One region of the Microbacterium sp. Beta genome, then DNA from elsewhere that is predicted to be linked to it. Evidence: riboswitches for the same ligand, from Rfam matches in the RefSeq annotation. Region 1 holds a riboswitch; the other holds the start of a gene.
The links. A riboswitch is a leader RNA that binds a small molecule or an ion and turns the genes downstream of it on or off. The one in region 1 is predicted to bind thiamine pyrophosphate.
Positions count from the first base shown of each region.

Region 2: linked by a shared signal. The riboswitch ahead of FFS56_RS09275 (ECF transporter S component) and the one ahead of thiM (hydroxyethylthiazole kinase) in region 1 are both predicted to bind thiamine pyrophosphate.

Region 1 is NZ_SCOG01000025.1:15,947-25,246, reverse strand. It holds gene FFS56_RS17410 (glutamate ABC transporter substrate-binding protein) at 1-746, shown strand, start outside; gene FFS56_RS17405 (amino acid ABC transporter permease) at 826-1,473, shown strand; gene FFS56_RS17400 (amino acid ABC transporter permease) at 1,470-2,372, shown strand; gene pheS (phenylalanine--tRNA ligase subunit alpha) at 2,415-3,455, shown strand; gene pheT (phenylalanine--tRNA ligase subunit beta) at 3,455-5,974, shown strand; gene FFS56_RS17385 (DUF402 domain-containing protein) at 6,049-6,771, shown strand; gene FFS56_RS17380 (NAD-dependent epimerase/dehydratase family protein) at 6,768-7,730, shown strand; TPP riboswitch at 7,737-7,831, shown strand; gene thiM (hydroxyethylthiazole kinase) at 7,822-8,670, shown strand; gene FFS56_RS17370 (bifunctional hydroxymethylpyrimidine kinase/phosphomethylpyrimidine kinase) at 8,667-9,300, shown strand, end outside.
Region 2 is NZ_SCOG01000007.1:83,465-92,764, forward strand. It holds gene FFS56_RS09255 (enoyl-CoA hydratase/isomerase family protein) at 1-812, shown strand, start outside; gene FFS56_RS09260 (ABC transporter ATP-binding protein) at 1,066-2,793, shown strand; gene FFS56_RS09265 (ABC transporter ATP-binding protein) at 2,790-5,051, shown strand; gene FFS56_RS09270 (D-alanyl-D-alanine carboxypeptidase) at 5,131-6,807, opposite strand; TPP riboswitch at 6,889-6,998, shown strand; gene FFS56_RS09275 (ECF transporter S component) at 6,991-7,647, shown strand; gene FFS56_RS09280 (ABC transporter ATP-binding protein) at 7,656-9,101, shown strand; gene FFS56_RS09285 (energy-coupling factor transporter transmembrane component T) at 9,098-9,300, shown strand, end outside.

The DNA of each region.
Region 1 (9,300 bases):
GCAGCCCGACGTTCGACCGGATCGAGTCGTCCGGAAAGATCAAGGTCGGCGTCAAGGAGGACCAGCCCGGTCTCGGCTACCTCGACCCCGTGACCGGTGACCGCACCGGATTCGACGTCGACATCGCCCGCTGGATGGCGGCATCGCTCGGTGTCGACCCGGAGAAGATCGAGTTCCAGGCGATCGCCTCCGCGAACCGCGAGCAGGCCATCGTGAACGGCGACATCGACTACTACGTCGGCACCTACTCCATCACCGACAAGCGCAAGGAGCAGATCTCCTTCGCCGGTCCGTACTTCGTCACCGGCCAGGGTCTCCTGGTGGCAGCTGACAGCGATATCAAGAGCGTCGACGACCTCGACTCCTCGACGACCGTCTGCTCGGCGACCGGCTCGACGCCGATCCAGAACATCAAGACGAACTACCCCGACGTGCCCACCAAGGAGTACGACACGTACTCCAAGTGCGTCGAGGACCTGAAGAACGGCCAGGTGGACGCGGTCACCACCGATGAGGCGATCCTCATCGGCTACGCGGCTCAGGACCCGGACAACCTCAAGGTCGTCGGTGAGCCCTTCAGCGAGGAGCGCTACGGCATCGGCGTCGCCAAGGGCGACGACGCCCTCGTGGAGTACTTCAACACGCAGCTGACCGACGGTGGCGAGATCTGGCAGCAGATCTTCGACAACAACCTCGGTGCCTCCGGCGTCAAGGCGACGCAGCCCGAGGTCGACCCGGTCGGTTGATCTCCGCGGGGCGGTCGGCATGGTCGGCCGCCCCGCTCATGCAGGACACTTTCGAGAACCCGAATCGACAGGAGCAGCAGTGGGAGTCATCTCCGACCACCTCGACCTCTGGGGAGAGGCACTGTGGGGAACCATCGTGCTGTTCCTCGGCGGCGGCATCATCGCGCTGGTCCTCGGGCTCATCGTCGGGGCCGCGCGTGTGTCGCCGGTCCCGATCGCCCGCGCCGTCGGTGGCGTGTACGTGAACTGGATCCGCAACACACCACTGACCCTGGTCATGTTCTTCTTCGCCTTCTGCCTTCCGATCCTGCTGGGGGAGCGGGTGAACTCCCTGCTGCTGGCCGTGATCGCGCTCGGCATCTACACCGCGACCTATGTGGCGGAGGCGCTGCGAGCCGGCATCAACACCGTGCCGGTCGGCCAGGCGGAAGCCGCACGGGCGATCGGCCTGAACTTCGGCCAGGTCATGCGCTACGTGGTGCTGCCGCAGGCGACGCGCTCCGTCGTCCCGCCCATGATGAGCGTGCTCATCGCCCTCATGAAGAACACCACGGTTGCCGCAGGGTTCTCGGTCGTCAACCTCGGCACCATCCGCGCGGCGCTCAGCGAACGCGGTGAGAACGCGCTCGTCGTGCTCCTGTGGGTCATGGTCCTGTTCGTGGTGCTGGTGCTGCTGCTCGCCTGGGTGCAGCGCGTTCTCGAGAACAAGTGGAGGATCGCGCGATGAGTTCCGTCCTTTTCGACGTCCCCGGCCCCCGTGCCGTCGCCCGCAACCGGCTCATCGGAGTCGCCACGGTGCTCGTGGTCCTCGCGGTGCTCGGCTGGGTGGTGTGGAGGCTGTTCGCCACCGGGCAGTTCTCCGCAGAGAAGTGGAACATCTTCACGTTCTCCGCGGTCTGGATCCGCTTCGGCGAAGGCCTCCTGGCCACGCTGGCCGCGTTCGCCGTCGCCGGCGTCGGGTCCCTCGCGCTCGGATTCCTGCTCGGCATCGGCCGCCTCTCGGAGCACGCCTGGGTGCGTGAGCCGGTCCGGTGGATCATCGAGGTGCTGCGAGCGGTGCCCGTGCTCATCCTCATGATGCTGCTGTACTACGGCCTCCCGGTGATCGGCGTGAAGATGCCGCCGTACTGGGCCGTCGTCATCGCCCTGATCGTCTACAACGGCTCCGTGCTCGCCGAGGTGCTGCGAGCCGGCATCGAGTCGCTGCCCCGCGGACAGAAGGAGGCCGGCTACGCGATCGGACTGCGGAAGACCGGGGTGATGTACTTCATCCTGATCCCGCAGGCCGTCCGGGCCATGATGCCGGTGATCATCGCGCAGCTCGTCGTGGCGCTCAAGGACACCGCGCTCGGCTTCATCATCACGTACCAGGAGCTCCTCTACGTCATCAACCAGATCGGCAACCAGGCGCCCTACGGCTCCCCGCTGATCCCGGCGGCGATCGTCGGCGGATCGATGTACGTGGCCGTCTGCCTCCTGCTCTCCTACATCGCCTACCGCCTGCAGAAGCGTGCCAAGCGCTCGCCGAAGGCAGGGCCTGCGGTGCCGGATCCCCGCCAGCACGGAGGCGAGACCAACACCTCGCTCATCGTGCTGCAGGGAGATGGGTCCGAGAAGGCGCGCTGATCCGCGAAAGCCACCTGCGCGCCCCCGGTAGACTCGATTCTCGTGTCAGAGTCTCCTGAAATCACCCCGGAAGCGGTCGAGTCCGCTGTTGCCGATGCCCTCGCGGCGATCGCCGCAGCCGCCGACACCGCCGAGCTGAAAGCGGCCCGCGCCGCACACGTCGCCGACGGATCGCCGCTCGCGGTACTGAACGCCTCGATGCGCCAGGTCGCTCCCGAGAACAAGGCCGCATTCGGCAAGCTCGTGGGCCAGGGGAGAGGGCAGGTGACCCAGGCGCTGGCCGCGAAGGAGGCCGAGCTCGCCGAGGCCGAGGTCGCCGCGCGCCTCGAGTCCGAGCGGGTGGACATCACCGCCGTGCCCTCGCGCACGCGTGTCGGCGCCCGACACCCGCTCACGCTCCTGCAGGACCAGGTGTGCGACATCTTCGTCGGCATGGGCTGGGAGATCGCGGAGGGACCGGAGCTCGAGCACGAGTGGTTCAACTTCGACGCACTGAACTTCGATGTGGACCACCCCGCACGCCAGGAGCAGGACACGTTCTACGTGGACCCGCCCTCGCGTCACCTCGTGATGCGCACGCACACGAGCCCGGTGCAGGTGCGCTCGATGCTCGACCGCGAGGTGCCCATCTACGTGCTGTGCCCCGGCCGGGTGTATCGCACCGACGAGTTCGACGCCACGCACCTGCCGGTGTTCACGCAGTTCGAGGGACTCGTGATCGACAAGGGCATCACGATGGCGCACCTCAAGGGCACGCTCGACCACTTCGCGAAGCTGCTCTTCGGCCCCGAGGCCAAGACGCGCTTCCGCACCAACTACTTCCCCTTCACCGAGCCGTCCGCCGAGCTCGATCTGTGGCACCCCACGTTCAAGGGCGGTGCGCGCTGGATCGAGTGGGGCGGCTGCGGCATGGTCAACCCGAACGTGCTGCGCGCGGCAGGGATCGACCCGGAGGAATACAGCGGCTTCGCGTTCGGCATGGGCATCGAGCGGGGCCTGATGTTCCGCAGCGACGTCCAGGACATGCGCGACATGGCCGAGGGCGATGTCCGATTCAGCGAGCAGTACGGGATGGTGGTGTGATGCGCGTCCCGCTTTCGTGGTTGCGTGAGTACGTCGATCTGGCAGCGGACGCCACGCCCGAGGATGTCCTCGCGGCCCTGGTGACCGTCGGCTTCGAAGAGGAGGACGTGCACCGTTTCGACATCACGGGCCCCGTGGTGGTCGGCCAGGTCGTCTCGCTCGAGCCGGAGCCCCAGTCCAACGGCAAGACCATCAACTGGTGCCAGGTCGACGTCGGCGAGGCGAACGGCGGCATCCGTGGCATCGTCTGCGGCGCGCACAACTTCGTCGTCGGGGACAAGGTCGTCGTGACCCTGCCCGGTGCGGTGCTGCCCGGTCCGTTCCCGATCGCCGCCCGCAAGACCTACGGTCATGTGTCGGACGGCATGATCGCCTCTGCGCGCGAGCTGGGACTCGGTGACGAGCACAACGGCATCGTCGTGCTGTCCGACCTCGGCATCGATGCGCCCGTCGGCACCGACGCGATCGCCCTGCTCGGCCTCGACGACGTCGCGGTGGAGATCAACGTCACGCCCGACCGCGGTTACGCCTTCTCCCTGCGCGGGGTGGCTCGTGAGTACGCGCACGCGACCGGAGCGACCTTCCGCGACCCGGCGGAGCGCGACTTCGCCGAACTCCAGCCGGGCACCGGACACACGACCGTGGTCGACGACGTCGCACCTGTGCGTGGGAACGTCGGCGCCAGCGAGTTCGTGACCCGTGTCGTCCGCGACGTCGATCCCTCGCGTCCGACTCCTCCGTGGATGGTGGCGCGGCTCAGCCTCGCCGGCATGCGGTCGCTGGGCGTGCTCATCGACATCACCAACTACGTGATGCTCGAGCTCGGACAGCCGCTGCATGGCTACGACCTCGACAAGCTCACGGGCGGCATCACGGTCCGCCGCGCGACTCCGGGCGAGAAGATGACCACCCTCGACGGCGTCGAGCGCGCGCTGCACACCGAAGACCTGCTCATCACAGACGAGTCGGGTCCGATCGGCCTGGCCGGCGTCATGGGCGGCGGCACGACGGAGATGAGCGACTCCACCCGGAACGTGATGATCGAGGCGGCGAGCTTCGACCCGACCACGATCGCCCGTTCGGCTCGTCGTCACAAGCTGCCCAGCGAGGCGTCCAAGCGTTTCGAGCGCGGCGTCGACCCGCTGATCCCCTTCGTCGCGGCCCGGCGCGCGGCCGACCTCATGGTCGAGTTCGCCGGGGGCACGCTCACGGAGGAGGGCGGCGCGCTGTTCGCCGAGGTCTTCGTCGCGGAGATCGAGCTGCCCGCCGGCTTCGTGCAGGGGCTCATCGGCGTCGACTACACCGATGAAGAGATCACCGGTGCGCTGACGACGATCGGCGCGGAGGTCAGCCCTTCGACCGGCTCAGGGACCCAGGGCGGGTGGACGGTCATCCCGCCGACCTGGCGCCCCGACCTCACCGACAAGTGGACGCTCGCCGAGGAAGTCGCCCGCATCCACGGGCTCGACCGCATCCCCTCGGTGCTGCCGACGCCTCCCTCCGGGCGCGGCCTCACCGCGCACCAGCAGGGCCGCCGCCGCGTGGCCGATGCTCTGGCTGCTGCGGGGCTCGTCGAGACGCCGTCGTTCCCGTTCACCACGGAGGCGCAGAACGATCTGCACGGCTCCGCGTCGGGCGAGCACCTGCCGAGCATCCGTCTGGCGAATCCGCTCGACGGGCAGGCGCCGTACCTGCGCCGGTCGCTGATCCCCGGTCTGCTGCAGACCGCGCACCGCAACATCTCCCGCGGGCTCACCGACCTCGCGATCTTCGAAACCGGGGTGGTCTTCCTTCCCGAGCCGGGTGTGGAGTACGGCACCGATGAGGTGCCGCCGCTGGGGGAGCGTCCGTCCGACGAGACGCTCGCGGAGCTGAACGCCTCGATCCCGCCACAGCACCGGTTCGTCTCCGGACTCCTCACCGGCCATGTCGCACCGCGCCAGCCCGGTCGCCCCGCCGAGGCCGCCGGCCTCGTGGAGGCTCTGGACGCGGTCCGTGTGATCGCGGCAGCCGCCGGGGTCGACATCGACGTGCTCCAGGCCGAACGCGCCGCCCTCCACCCCGGGCGCACCGGGTCGCTCCTGGTGGCAGGCGAAGAGGTCGGATACGTCGGCGAGCTGCACCCCGCTGTCGCCGAGGGGGCCGATCTTCCCGGGCGCGCGACCGTGTTCGAGCTCGACCTCGACCGCATCCTGTCGCTTGCCGGCGGACGGGTCGTCGCGGCTTCGCTGTCGACGTTCCCCGCCGCTACGCAGGACGTGTCGCTCCTGGTTCCGGCCGGGGTCCCCGCCGCGGATGTGCAGGCCGCCCTCGCCGAAGGTGCGGGCACGCTGCTGGAGTCGGTGCGCCTCGTCGACGACTATCGCGGAGAGGGCGTTCCGGAGGGTTCCAAGAGCCTGACCTTCGCACTGAGGTTCCGGGCGGATGACCGCACACTCACCGCGGCGGAGGCCACGGAAGCCAAGCTCGCCGGAGTCGAGGTCGCTGCGCAGCGCTTCGGAGCGACGCTGCGCGACTGAGGGCCGATCCGCGGTGTGAGGCGCACCGTGTCGTCCTCGGATGATCCAGGTCGGCGCCGGAGTACCGTGGCGGGATGAGAATCCTCCCCCAGGGCACTCCGGCCGCCGTCCCCGACGGGGCGCGACCGCTCGGCGAGGGGCCGTTCCTCGAGCCCGGCGCACAGATCGACTGGCACTACCGGAAACCGGGGTGGCAGCCGGGAGAGCCGTCCAGGATCTCGCCGATGCGCGTGGTCCGTGATGATGAGCGCGGTCTCGTGGCCTGGCTCGCTCCCGGGACGCTCCAGGAGGCGCCCGGCTCCAGCGATGGACAGCGCGTTCGGGAAGTGCCTCTCGCCCGGCGCTGGCTCGAGCCGCGGACGCGCATCGTGGAGCGCTGGCGGGGCAACGGGGTGCTGTGCATCGCCCCTGCGGGCATGCCGTGGTCGATCTGGCTGTTCTGGAGCGACACCACCTGGCCGGACTGGGCGTTCTCCGGGTGGTACGTGAATCTCGAGAACGCGCATCTGCGGACAGACCGGGACACCTTCTCGTCCGACCATATCCTCGACGTCGAGATCGATCCGGCGGGCGGCATCCACCTCAAGGACGAGGATGAGCTCGTCGCCGCGATCGCCCAGGGACGGCTCAGCTCCGAGCAGGCCGCGCAGATCGAGCGGCACGCGGACGCGGCCATCGCGTCGTTCGAGGCCGACGACTGGCCGTTCGACTCCGCGTGGACCCGCTGGCGGCCCGACCCCGCCTGGACGGTTCCGGTGCTGGCAGGCCTTGACCGGTTGGGTGCAGGCACACCATGACGGATGTTCTGATCCTGGGCGGCACCGGGTGGCTTTCCGGGCGCGTCGCCGGTCACTGGCGCGACCACGGAGCCACGGTCACCTGCCTCGCTCGAGGCACACGGCCCGCGCCGGAGGGAACGGTCCTGGTGCGTGGCGATCGCGAGGAGGCTTCGACCTACGTCGACCTCGCACGACGGGAGTGGGACCACGTCGTCGACATCTCCTCCCAGGCGGCGCATGTCGATCGGGCAGTCGAGATGCTGGGCGATCGAGCGGCACGATGGACGTACGTGTCATCCGTGTCGGTGTACTCCGATGACGAGACGGTCGGTGCGGACGAATCGGCTCCACGACGCCCGGCGGCGGTTCTCGGCGACGAGTACGAGTACGCGGCGCAGAAGGTCGCCGCCGAGGACTCCGTCGCCCGATTGGGGGAGCGGGCACTCGTGGTGCGTCCCGGCCTGATCGTGGGCGACGGAGACCCGAGCGACCGCTTCGGCTACTGGAGTGCTGCGTTCGCTCGTGCCGACGCTGACGCCGTGCTGCTGCCCCCGCTGGACGGGCGGAGCGCTCAGTTGATCGACGTCGACGATCTGGCGGAGTACATCGTCACCGCGCGAGGCAGCGGAGCCGTCAACGCCGTCGGCGACGAGAGGCCTCTCGCGGATGTGCTGCGGATGGTCCGCGCTGCATCCGGGCACACCGGGGCGACCATCGTCGCGGACGAGGAGTGGCTCATCGCGCATGACGTGGACCACTGGGCCGGCCCGCACTCCCTGCCGCTGTGGCTCCCGCCCGAGATGACGGGATTCATGACCCGCTCGAACGCGGCATTCCATGAGACCGGTGGGACGCTCCGTCCGCTCGTCGACACGATCGAGCGCGTGCTCGCCGACGAACGGGAGCGCGGACTCGACCGCGAACGACGTGCCGGGCTCACGCGGGCGCAGGAGCGGGCGCTGCTGGCCGATCGATAGACTGCGGACAGTGACACGGGGTGCCGCGATCCGCGGCTGAGAACAGACCCGTCGAACCTGATCTAGTTCGTACTAGCGAAGGGATGTCGCGATGAGCGATCTTCTGCGTCCTGATTCCACACACGATCTCGCCGAAAAGGCTGCGGTGCTGCTGGGGGTGTTGCGTGAGGCGCCACCGCTGACGCACTGCATCACCAATGCCGTGGTCACCGGCTTCACCGCCAACCTGCTGCTGGCGCTCGGGGCTGCCCCCGCCATGGTCGACATCGTCGGGGAGGCCGGCATGTTCGCCGGTGTCGCCTCGGGGATGCTGGTCAACCTGGGGACGCCCACCCCGGAGCAGCGCGCGGCGACTCTGGAAGCCGTCACCGGTGCGAGGGCAGCCGGTACGCCCTGGGTGCTCGACCCCGTCGCGGTCGGTGCGCTCCCGGTGCGCACCGCACTCGCGCGTCAACTCGTCGAGCAGCGTCCGACCGCGATCCGCGGCAACGCCTCGGAGGTGCTGGCTCTCGCGGGGCTCAGCGCCGGTGGGCGAGGTGTGGATTCCACCGACAGCACCGAGTCCGCGGCCGAGGCCGCATCGGCGCTGGCTCGGACGACACGCGGTGTGGTGGCCGTGTCCGGCCCGATCGATCTGCTCACCGACGGCGAACGCGTGCTGCGGTTGTCCAACGGGCACGAGCTGCTCACGAGGGTCACGGGCGGCGGTTGTGCTCTGGGCGCGGTGATGGCGGCCTTCCTCGGCGCTGCGCGGGCGACAGGGCACGACGCGCTCACGGCGGTCGCGTCGGCGAGCCTCGTGTACACGATCGCGGCGGAGCAGGCAGCGGAGCGGTCCACCGGGCCGGGGAGCTTCGCCGTCGCGCTGCTGGATGCCCTCGCCGCGGTGGATTCCGCTGACATCAGGGTCCGTGCCCGCGTCGAAGGCGGTGCCCTGTGAACGCCGACCTCTCGCTCTACCTCGTCACGGATGCGGAGCTGTGCGGAGACCGGGGCGTCGTCGAGACCGTCCGGCACGCGGTGGAAGGCGGGGTGCGCATCGTGCAGCTGCGCGACAAGGACGCGACCGACGAGGAGACGGTCGAACAGCTGGTCGCGCTGTCGCAGGCGATCGACGGTCGGGCGCTGCTCGTGGTGAACGATCGGCTGGGCGCGGCCGTGGCTGCTCGTGAGCGTGGAGCCAGGGTCGATGGCGTGCACCTCGGTCAGGGCGACGCCTCGGTGCTGCGCGCCCGTGAGGCACTCGGACCCGACGCGTTGATCGGCCTCACCGCCAACACCGCAGCGCACCTCGACGCGCTGCGGGCCCTCCCGGCCGGGACGGTCGACTACCTCGGGGTCGGCGTCATCCGTCCCACCTTCACGAAGCCGGATCACCCCGTCCCGCTGGGCGTGGAGGGATTTCGCGACTTCGCCAGGCGCAGCGCACTCCCGTGCGTGGCGATCGGCGGGGTCCACATCGACGACACCGAGGCCCTTCGCGATGCCGGTGCGGCGGGGGTGGCCGTGGTCTCGGCGCTGTGTGCCGCCGACGATCCGGCCGCCGTAGCGACGCGGTTCCTGCGGCGCT
Region 2 (9,300 bases), on a different contig from region 1:
CTGACCAGACGGCGGAGTTCTTCCGTGCGGAGTACGCCTTGAACGCCATGATCGCCGAGTATCCCAAGCCCGTGGTGGCATTGGCCGACGGCATCACGATGGGTGGTGGCATCGGGCTGGCCGGCCACGCCGCGATCCGCATCGTCACGGAACGCTCCAAGCTCGCCATGCCGGAGACCCGTATCGGATTCACTCCCGACGTCGGGGGAACCTGGCTGCTCGGCCGCGCTCCTGGGCGCCTGGGCGAGTACTTCGGTCTCACCGGATCCACCATGAGCGGCGCTGATGCCGTCTACCTCGGCTTCGCGGATCACTTCGTGCCATCCGACCGTCTGGACGCATTGCGCGAGGCCCTCGCCTTCCGTGCCGACCCGACCGGTCCCAGCGAGATCGTGCTGCTGTTCGACGAGACCCCGGAGCCCTCGCAGCTCCCGCACGCGCGCGCGTGGATCGATGAGGCCTTCTCCGCCCCCACCGTGAGCGAGATCGTCGAACGATTGAAGGCTCAGGGGACGACGGAGGCGGCGGCGACCGCTGACCTGCTCGAAGACCTCGCGCCCACCGGGCTCACCGTGACGCTCGACGCCGTCCGCGAGGCGCGCGACCTGCCGGGGCTCCGCGCGGCGCTGGAGGGCGAGTACCGTCGCGTGATGTGGTTCGTGAACGAGCATCCCGACCTCGTCGAGGGCATCAGAGCGCAGATCGTCGACAAGGACCGCGATCCGAAGTGGAACCCGCCCACGCTCGCCGAGCTCGCGCCCGACGCCGGCGCCCCCGCGCGCGACTACGTCCCGCAGCCCACGTTGTTCTGAGCCCTCGGGGTCAGAAAGGGCCCTCGGGGTCAGGGCGGGTCGCGGTTCCGCAGTGCGCTGCAATCAGCCGCACTTGTTCGCCCGCGTGCAGAAACCGCAGATCGGGGCGGGAAGCGGTTCGCTGTGAGCGAAGGTCCACCATGAGGGGGATACGAATGTCCGCGGATCGTGGCACTCTGTCTTGTGGCCGATTGTCGGTCGGCATCCGTCTGCCGAGAAATCCGCCGTTTCATCCTTCCTAGAAAGTCCGCCTGTGCTGGGAAAAATCCTCCTCCGTTATCTCTCCCGATACCGATGGCTGTTGCTCGCCGTGCTGGTGTTCCAGCTCGCGAGCGTGGCAGCCACCCTCTACCTCCCGCGCCTGAACGCCGACATCATCGACAAGGGCGTCGCCCGGGGCGACACCGGCTACATCTGGAGCACCGGTCTGTTCATGCTCGCGGTCTCGCTGGGGCAGATCATCGCCTCGGTCACCGCGACCTACTTCGCCGCGCGTGCAGCGATGGGTGCCGGGCGCGACATCCGCGCCGACGTCTTCGGCAAGGTCAGCGGCTTCTCCGAGCGTGAGGTGTCGCAGTTCGGTGCCGGTTCGCTCATCACCCGCAACACGAACGATGTGCAGCAGGTGCAGATGCTGGCCATGATGGGCGCGACCATGCTCGTCACGGCACCGCTGCTCGCGATCGGCGGCATCTTCTTCGCGGTCCAGACCAACGTCGGACTCAGCTGGCTGATCGCCGTCTCGGTGCCGCTGCTGCTCATCCTGGCTGCCCTCGTCATCGGCCGCATGGTGCCGCTGTTCCGCAGTTACCAGGGCAAGCTCGACAACGTCAACCGCATCATGCGCGAGCAGCTCACGGGCGTCCGCGTGGTGCGTGCCTTCGTGCGCGAGCGCATCGAGGAGGAGCGCTTCCGCGGGGCGAACACCGACATCATGGTCGTGGGCCGCAAGGTCGGCTCGCTCTTCGTGCTGCTGTTCCCGCTGTTCATGCTCATCCTCAACGTCACGGTCGTCTCGGTCATCTGGTTCGGCGGCATCGAGGTGAACAACGGCACGGTGCAGGTCGGCACGCTGTTCGCCTTCATGCAGTACATCGGTCAGATCATGGGCGGCGTCATCATGGCGAGCTTCATGGCGATGATGATCCCGCGCGCCGCAGTCTCGGCCGAGCGCATCGGCGAGGTGCTCGACTCCGAGTCCACCCTCGTGCGTCCGGAGAACGGCGTCACCGAGTTCCCGGTCCCCGGATCCGTGGCGCTCGACGACGTCGAGTTCACCTACCCCGGAGCCGACTCGCCGGTTCTCACCGGGATCAGCTTCGCCGCGCAGCCGGGCGAGACGGTCGCGATCGTCGGCTCGACCGGTTCGGGAAAGACGACGCTGATCTCCCTCATCCCTCGTCTCTTCGACGTCTCGGGCGGATCCGTGCACGTCGGGGGCACCGATGTGCGCGAGGCCGACGTCGAGTCGCTCTGGGACAGCATCGGCCTGGTGCCGCAGCGTCCGTTCCTCTTCACCGGCACCGTCGCGTCCAACCTGCGCTACGGCCGTGAAGAGGCCACCGACGAAGAGCTGTGGCACGCGCTCGACATCGCACAGGGTCGTGACTTCGTGGAGGAGATGCCGGACGGTCTCGACTCCCGCATCGCCCAGGGCGGCACGAATGTCTCCGGCGGTCAGCGTCAGCGGCTCGCGATCGCCCGCGCGATCGTGCACCAGCCGAAGATCCTCGTCTTCGACGACTCGTTCTCCGCCCTCGACCTGACGACAGACGCGCGGCTCCGCCAAGCGCTGTGGCGGGAACTCCCGCACGTCACGAAGATCGTGGTCGCCCAGCGCATCTCCACCATCACGGACGCCGACCGCATCGTCGTGCTCGACGGCGGCACCATGGTGGGCGTCGGCACGCACGAGGAGCTGCTCGAGACGAGCGACACCTACCGAGAGATCGTCGAATCGCAGCTGGGGGTGGACGCATGAGCGCGCAGAACGACGACCAGCGCAAGGCCAAGCGGGGCCGCGGCAAGGCGGCTTCGTCCGTCGCCGAGGTCGAGCTGACCGCCGAGGAGAAGTACGAGGCCGAGCTCGCCGAGCAGGCGCGTCAGAACTCCGGCGACTGGGACAGCGTCGCACCGGGCAAGGCCGACAACTTCGGCCCCAGCTTCGCGCGCATGATCGGGCTGCTGAAGCCCTCGGCCATCTGGTTCGTCTTCGTGTCGATCCTCGGCGCGATCGGCGTGGTCCTGACTGTCGCAGCGCCCAAGGTGCTCGCCGAGGCGACCAACCTCGTCTACAAGGGCTTCATCTCCATCCAGCTCGGTCAGCCCACCGACGGCTTCCCCGGCTTCCCCGCCGGCACGTCGCAGGACGTGGTGGTCGACGCGCTGCGGGCAGGCGGACAGGACGACTTCGCGAACCAGGTCGGCGCGCTGGGAGACTTCACGGTCGGCCAGGGCATCGACTTCGACGCGCTGCGGCTCGTCATCGCCGCCGTGCTCGGCATCTACGTGGCCGCCGCCTTCCTCACCTGGATCCAGGGTTACGTCATCAACGTGATCATGGTGCGCACCATGTGGCGACTGCGCGAATCGGTCGAGGCGAAGATCAACCGCCTGCCCCTGGCGTACTTCGACAAGGTGCAGCGCGGCGAGCTGATCTCGCGCGTCACGAACGACATCGACAACATCACGCAGACGATGCAGCAGTCGCTCTCGGGCGCACTCACCTCGGTGCTCACCGTGATCGGCGTGCTCGTGATGATGTTCTCGATCTCATGGCAGCTCGCCCTCGTGGCCCTCATCACGCTGCCTCTCATGGGCGTGATCTTCGGCATCATCGGACCGCGGTCGCAGAAGGCCTTCGGCACGCAGTGGCGCAAGGTCGGCCGGCTCAACGCCCGTGTCGAGGAGGCGTTCTCTGGCCACGCGCTGGTGAAGGTCTTCGGTCGCGAGAAGGACGCACTGGACAAGTTCCAGGACGAGAACGAAGAGCTGTTCCAGGCGAGCTTCAAGGCGCAGTTCCTCTCCGGCATCATCATGCCGGCGATGATGTTCGTCGGGAACCTCAGCTACGTGGGCATCGCGGTGCTCGGTGGTCTGATGGTCGCCAACGGTCAGCTCCGCCTCGGTGACGTGCAGGCGTTCATCCAGTACTCGCAGCAGTTCACGCAGCCGCTGTCCGAGCTGGGCGGAATGGCCGCTGTCGTGCAGTCCGGCACCGCCTCCGCCGAGCGTGTGTTCGAACTGCTCGACGCCGAGGAGCAGGAGGCCGACGACGCCGATGCTCCCGAGCTCGTGGAGGGCAAGGGCGTCATCGAGTTCGAGAACGTCGCGTTCTCGTACACGCCGGATCGTCCGCTCATCCGTGATCTGTCGTTCCGGGTGGAGCCGGGTCAGACCGTCGCGATCGTCGGTCCGACCGGTGCGGGCAAGACGACGCTGGTCAACCTGATCATGCGCTTCTACGAGCTCAGCGGTGGACGGATCATGCTCGACGGGCAGGACATCGCCGAGGTGACCCGCGACGAGCTGCGTTCGCGCACCGGCATGGTGCTCCAGGACCCGTGGCTGTTCGCCGGCAGCATCCGCGAGAACATCCGCTACGGTCGCTCGACCGCGACCGATGAAGAGGTCCTCGCCGCAGCCAGGGCCACCTACGTCGACCGCTTCGTGCACGCCCTCCCCGAGGGATACGACACGGTGCTCGACGAGGATGCAGCGAACGTGTCGGCCGGTGAGCGTCAGCTCATCACCATCGCGCGGGCGTTCGTCGCACAGCCGTCGATCCTCATCCTCGATGAGGCCACGTCGGCGGTCGACACCCGCACCGAACTGCTGCTGCAGCACGCGATGGCCGCGCTCCGAGAGGGGCGCACGTCGTTCGTGATCGCGCACCGACTGTCGACCATCCGCGATGCCGACCTCATCCTGGTGATGGAGCACGGCGACATCGTGGAGAAGGGTACGCACGACGAGCTCATCGCCGCGCAGGGCGCCTATTGGCGTCTGTACCAGTCGCAGTTCGAGCAGGCCGCGACCGACATCGACGCCGAAGACGCGCTCACGGGAACGACGCCGGTCGTCGTCACCGGCGAAGCGGGCGACACCGATGCTGCGCGCGCGGAGGCTGCAGCCGCTGTGGCCGGCGCGTCCGTCGGCGCACAGGTGCCGGCAGCCGAGACGGCCGCGGCGCAGGCCCTGCTGGAAGACGGCGCTGACGGCTCCGATCACCGCTCCTGACCTACGGCATCAACGCACGACGCCCCACCGCCGCTCACGCGGGGTGGGGCGTCGTCGTAGGCGATCGCCGGGGAGTGCGTCAGGGCTGGTCGGCTCTGATCCCGAGCAGCTCGAGCGGGTGGGTCAGACGCCACCAGGGACTCGGCCCCTCGACATCCGCGGCCAGCACCAGCGGAGTCGTCGTGGTGTTGACCGGTCCTGCCGTGGTCAGCGTGCCCACCGTGTCACCCTGTTCGCGTTCTTCGCCGAGGTCGAAGGCGGTCGCGGCGGTCGCGGTCGCGCTGTTCCAGAGCACCACATCGGCGTCGGATTCGGTGATGACGTCGACCTGCTCGCCCCACGGAGTCGTGACGCTGCCGACCACGGTGTCCTTCGCGACGGCCGGCGCCTGCGCCTCCAGTGCGGATTCCGCCTCGGCGAACAGGGAACGCGTGAGAGCGAGTCGCTCGTCGTCTCCGGCTTGATTCAGCGCCGCGGCGAACAGGTGCACCGTGGTGTCACCGATCACGAGGTCCTTCGCGGTGAGAAGGTTCCAGCCGACCAGGGTGCCGGTCTTGATGCCGACGACACCGGGATCGTCGAGCATGCCGTTCGTGTTCACGACGGTGCCCGCACCCGGGAGGTCGACGGACTTGGTGCCGACGATCTCGGCGAAGACCGGGTTCTGCATCGCACGCTCGCCGAGCGCCACCAGGGCCTCGGGCGTGGCCACGTTGCGCTCGTCGAAGCCGGAGGGGGTCACCACGGTGATTCCGGTCAGGCCACGTTCGCGCAACCACACCTCTGCAGCCCTCGCGAACTCGCGCTCGGAGCCCCAGATCTCGGTCGCGAGCCGATCGATGTAGTTGTTCGCGGAACCCATGAGCGTCCCCTGCAACAGCTGGTACTCCGTGAGCACTCCGCCGATGGGCACGTCGAGGGCGGATTGGTCACTGCGCCGGTAGTCCCAGTACTTCACGCTGTCGGCGCGGGTGAACGAGAACTCGGGTCCTTGCTCCCCGACAGCGAGCGGCATGCGGTCGAGCACCATCAGACTGCTGACGACCTTGGTGATGCTCGCGATGCTCACGGCGTCGGGCACCGAAGCCGCCGTCGTCATGCCCGCGATGCCGACGGCACCCGCACCCTCGGTCGGCCAGGTCACGGCGGCGGCAGCGGCGGGAGTCGTCGCGAACTCGACCGACTGCACCGTCGGCGGCACCTCGTGGAGGGGCCAGAGCAGTGTGGTGCCGGCGTAGACGGCGACGAGACCGGCGAGCGTGGCCAGCGGGACCAGGACACCCGGGCGGGCGATGGCGGGGCGAAGACGCGCACCGCGCAGCAGACCGCTCGATCGCTCGGCCTCCGAGGTGTCGTCGAGAGTGGCCGTGGCGGTGTGCTCGGCGACGGTCGCGGCGTCCACCCAGGTGAGAGCGGTGGCCGTCGTGGTGTCGTCGGCCCACTGGGGCGCGGCTGTCTCCGACGCGGTGAGTTCGCCGGAAGGATCCGGGACCGTGCGGTCGCGAGGGATGAACGGCGGCTTCGTCAGCGCGGGGGTGGCCGGTTCCGGGGCGCTCACGGCCTCCGGTGGAACGACGGGCTCCGGGTCTACGACGGGCTCCGGGTCTACGACCGTCCCCGGAGCATCCGCTCCAGGCGACGTCTGCTCGGCCGTCAGCACCGATCCGCCTGTCGCGGTGTCGGCGGTGTCGGCGGGGGCAGGGCCGTCGTCGCCGACGACGCCCGTCGCCTCGTCGGCGGGATCTGATGCGGTCACTCGTTTACGGTACCCAATCCCGCGCGTGTTCCGCGGCGCCGGGCCCTGTCGCCACGGGGGTGTCGCCGACGGTAAGATCGTCAGCACAACCACGGGAGTCCGGCGAGCCGGGCTGAGAGGGAGCGAATCGCGCTTCGACCGTCGAACCTGATCTGGGTCATGCCAGCGCAGGGAGGAGTTCAGATGAGTACGCCCACGTCCGCATCCACGCAGCAGGCATCCGCCGCCGCACAGGATCCGCACCGCACATCGATCTGGCGCTGGCGCGTCGTCGACATCGTCGTTGCCGCCGTCCTCGGCGTCGCGATCGGCCTCGTGTTCTGGGGATGGAACACGATCGGCTACGCCTGGTTCGGTGCGGCCGATGCTCTGACGCCGGGACTGGGCGGTATCGCCGTCGGCATCTGGCTGCTGGGCGGCGTCGTCGGCGGCCTCGTCATCCGCAAGCCCGGTGCGGCGCTGGTCGTCGAGCTCGTCGCAGCGATCGTGTCGATGCTGATCGGCAACGTGTGGGGCGTCTCGACCGTGCTGTCCGGCATCGTGCAGGGACTCGGCGCGGAGATCATCTTCGCCCTGTTCTTCTACCGGCGCTTCGGGATCGCGGTCGCCGCGCTCGCCGGTGTCGGTGCAGCGGTGGCTGCCTGGGTGTTCGAGCTGTTCTACGGCAGCTCGCCCAACATCCTGAAGTCCGTCGAGTTCAACACGATCTACCTGGTCAGCGTTGTCGTCTCCGGGGCGATCCTGGCGGGTGTCGTCGGTTGGCTGCTGGTGCGCGCGTTGGCGGTCACCGGTGCACTGAACCGCTTCGCCGTCGGGCGAGAGCACGTGCGCGAGGTCTGACCGTGACCATCGCCGCCCCGGCCCGCGTGCAGGCTGCGGGCTGGGGCTGGCGGTACGCCGGTCGGAAGCTCCCCGCCGTCGAGGACGTCTCGTTCACGATCGAACCGGGTGAGCGGGTGCTGCTGCTCGGCGCCTCCGGTGCCGGGAAGTCGACGCTGCTCGCGGGCCTGGCCGGGGTCCTCGGCGGCGACGACGAAGGGGTGCGAACCGGGTCGCTGCACATCGACGGTGCCGCCCCCGAATCCCGGCACGGTCAGGTGGGCCTCGTCCTGCAGGACCCCGATGCGGGGATCGTGCTGTCGAAGGTCGGCGACGACGTGGCGTTCGGGTGCGAGAACCTCGGTGTGCCCGCATCCGAGATCCCCGGTCGCGTCGCGGAGGCGCTGGATGCCGTCGGGCTCGATGTGCCGCTGCAACGCCCCACGAAGGCCCTGTCGGGCGGACAGAAGCAGCGACTGGTGCTCGCCGGTGTGCTCGCGATGCGCCCAGGGCTGCTGCTGCTCGACGAGCCGACGGCGAACCTCGACCCCGAGGGTGTGCGCGAGGTGCGGGCGAGCGTCGAACATGCCGTCGCCTCCACCGGTGCGACGCTGATCGTCGTCGAGCACCGCACACCGATCTGGGTCGATCTGATGACGCGCGTGATCGTGCTCGCGGCCGACGGCGGACTGCTCGCCGACGGGGAACCGGCCCAGGTGTTCGCGGCATACGGCGACGTGCTGGCGGACGCCGGGGTGTGGGTGCCCGACCGGGGGATCGACCTGCCCGTGCTGGAGCAGGTGTCGGCACCGGACGCGCTCACCGCGTCCGACCTGACGATCGGACGGGAGCATGGAGCGCCGGTGCAGCGCGGGCTCGACCTGCGCGTGCCGCGGGCGAACGCGACGGTGATCACCGGGCCGAACGGCGCCGGCAAGTCGACGCTCGCCCTCACGCTCGCCGGGCTCATCCCGGAGCAGGCGGGAGAGGTGCGGTCGGCACCGGAGCTGGCGGGGCGCAAGGGCACGCGCCCCATCCGCTGGACCTCGCGCGAGCTGCTCACCCGCATCGGGATGGTGTTCCAGGAGCCGGAGCACCAGTTCCTGGCCCAGACCCTTCGCGATGAGCTCGCGGTCGGGCCACGGGCGCTCGGCTGGGATCAGGCGAAGACGGATACGGTCGTTGACGGTCTTCTCGAACGCCTGGGCCTCGCCCCGCTCGCCCTCGCCAACCCGTTCACGCTCTCCGGAGGGCAGAAGCGGCGGCTGTCGGTCGCCACCGTGCTGGCCGGGGCGCCGGAGGTCATCGTGCTCGACGAGCCGACGTTCGGACAGGACCGCCGCGGGTGGATCTCGCTCGTCGCCCTGCTGCAGGAGGAGATCGCGCGTGGCCGGTCGATCATCGCGGTCACGCACGACGACGCGGTGATCCGACACCTGGGCGGTCATCGCATCGAGTTGGGGTCGTCGTCGTGACGGCGACCGAGACCGTGCGCCCGGTCTGGCTCGACGGTGTGAACCCGGTGACGAAGCTGCTGCTCGCCCTGCTGCTGTCCGTGCCGCTGTTCGCCTCCATCGACATCACGAGCGCGCTGGCAGCGATCGTCCTGCAGCTGCTCTGCCTACCGTTGACGGGGCTGCGTCTGTCGACGGTGCTGAAGCGCCTGCTGCCGGT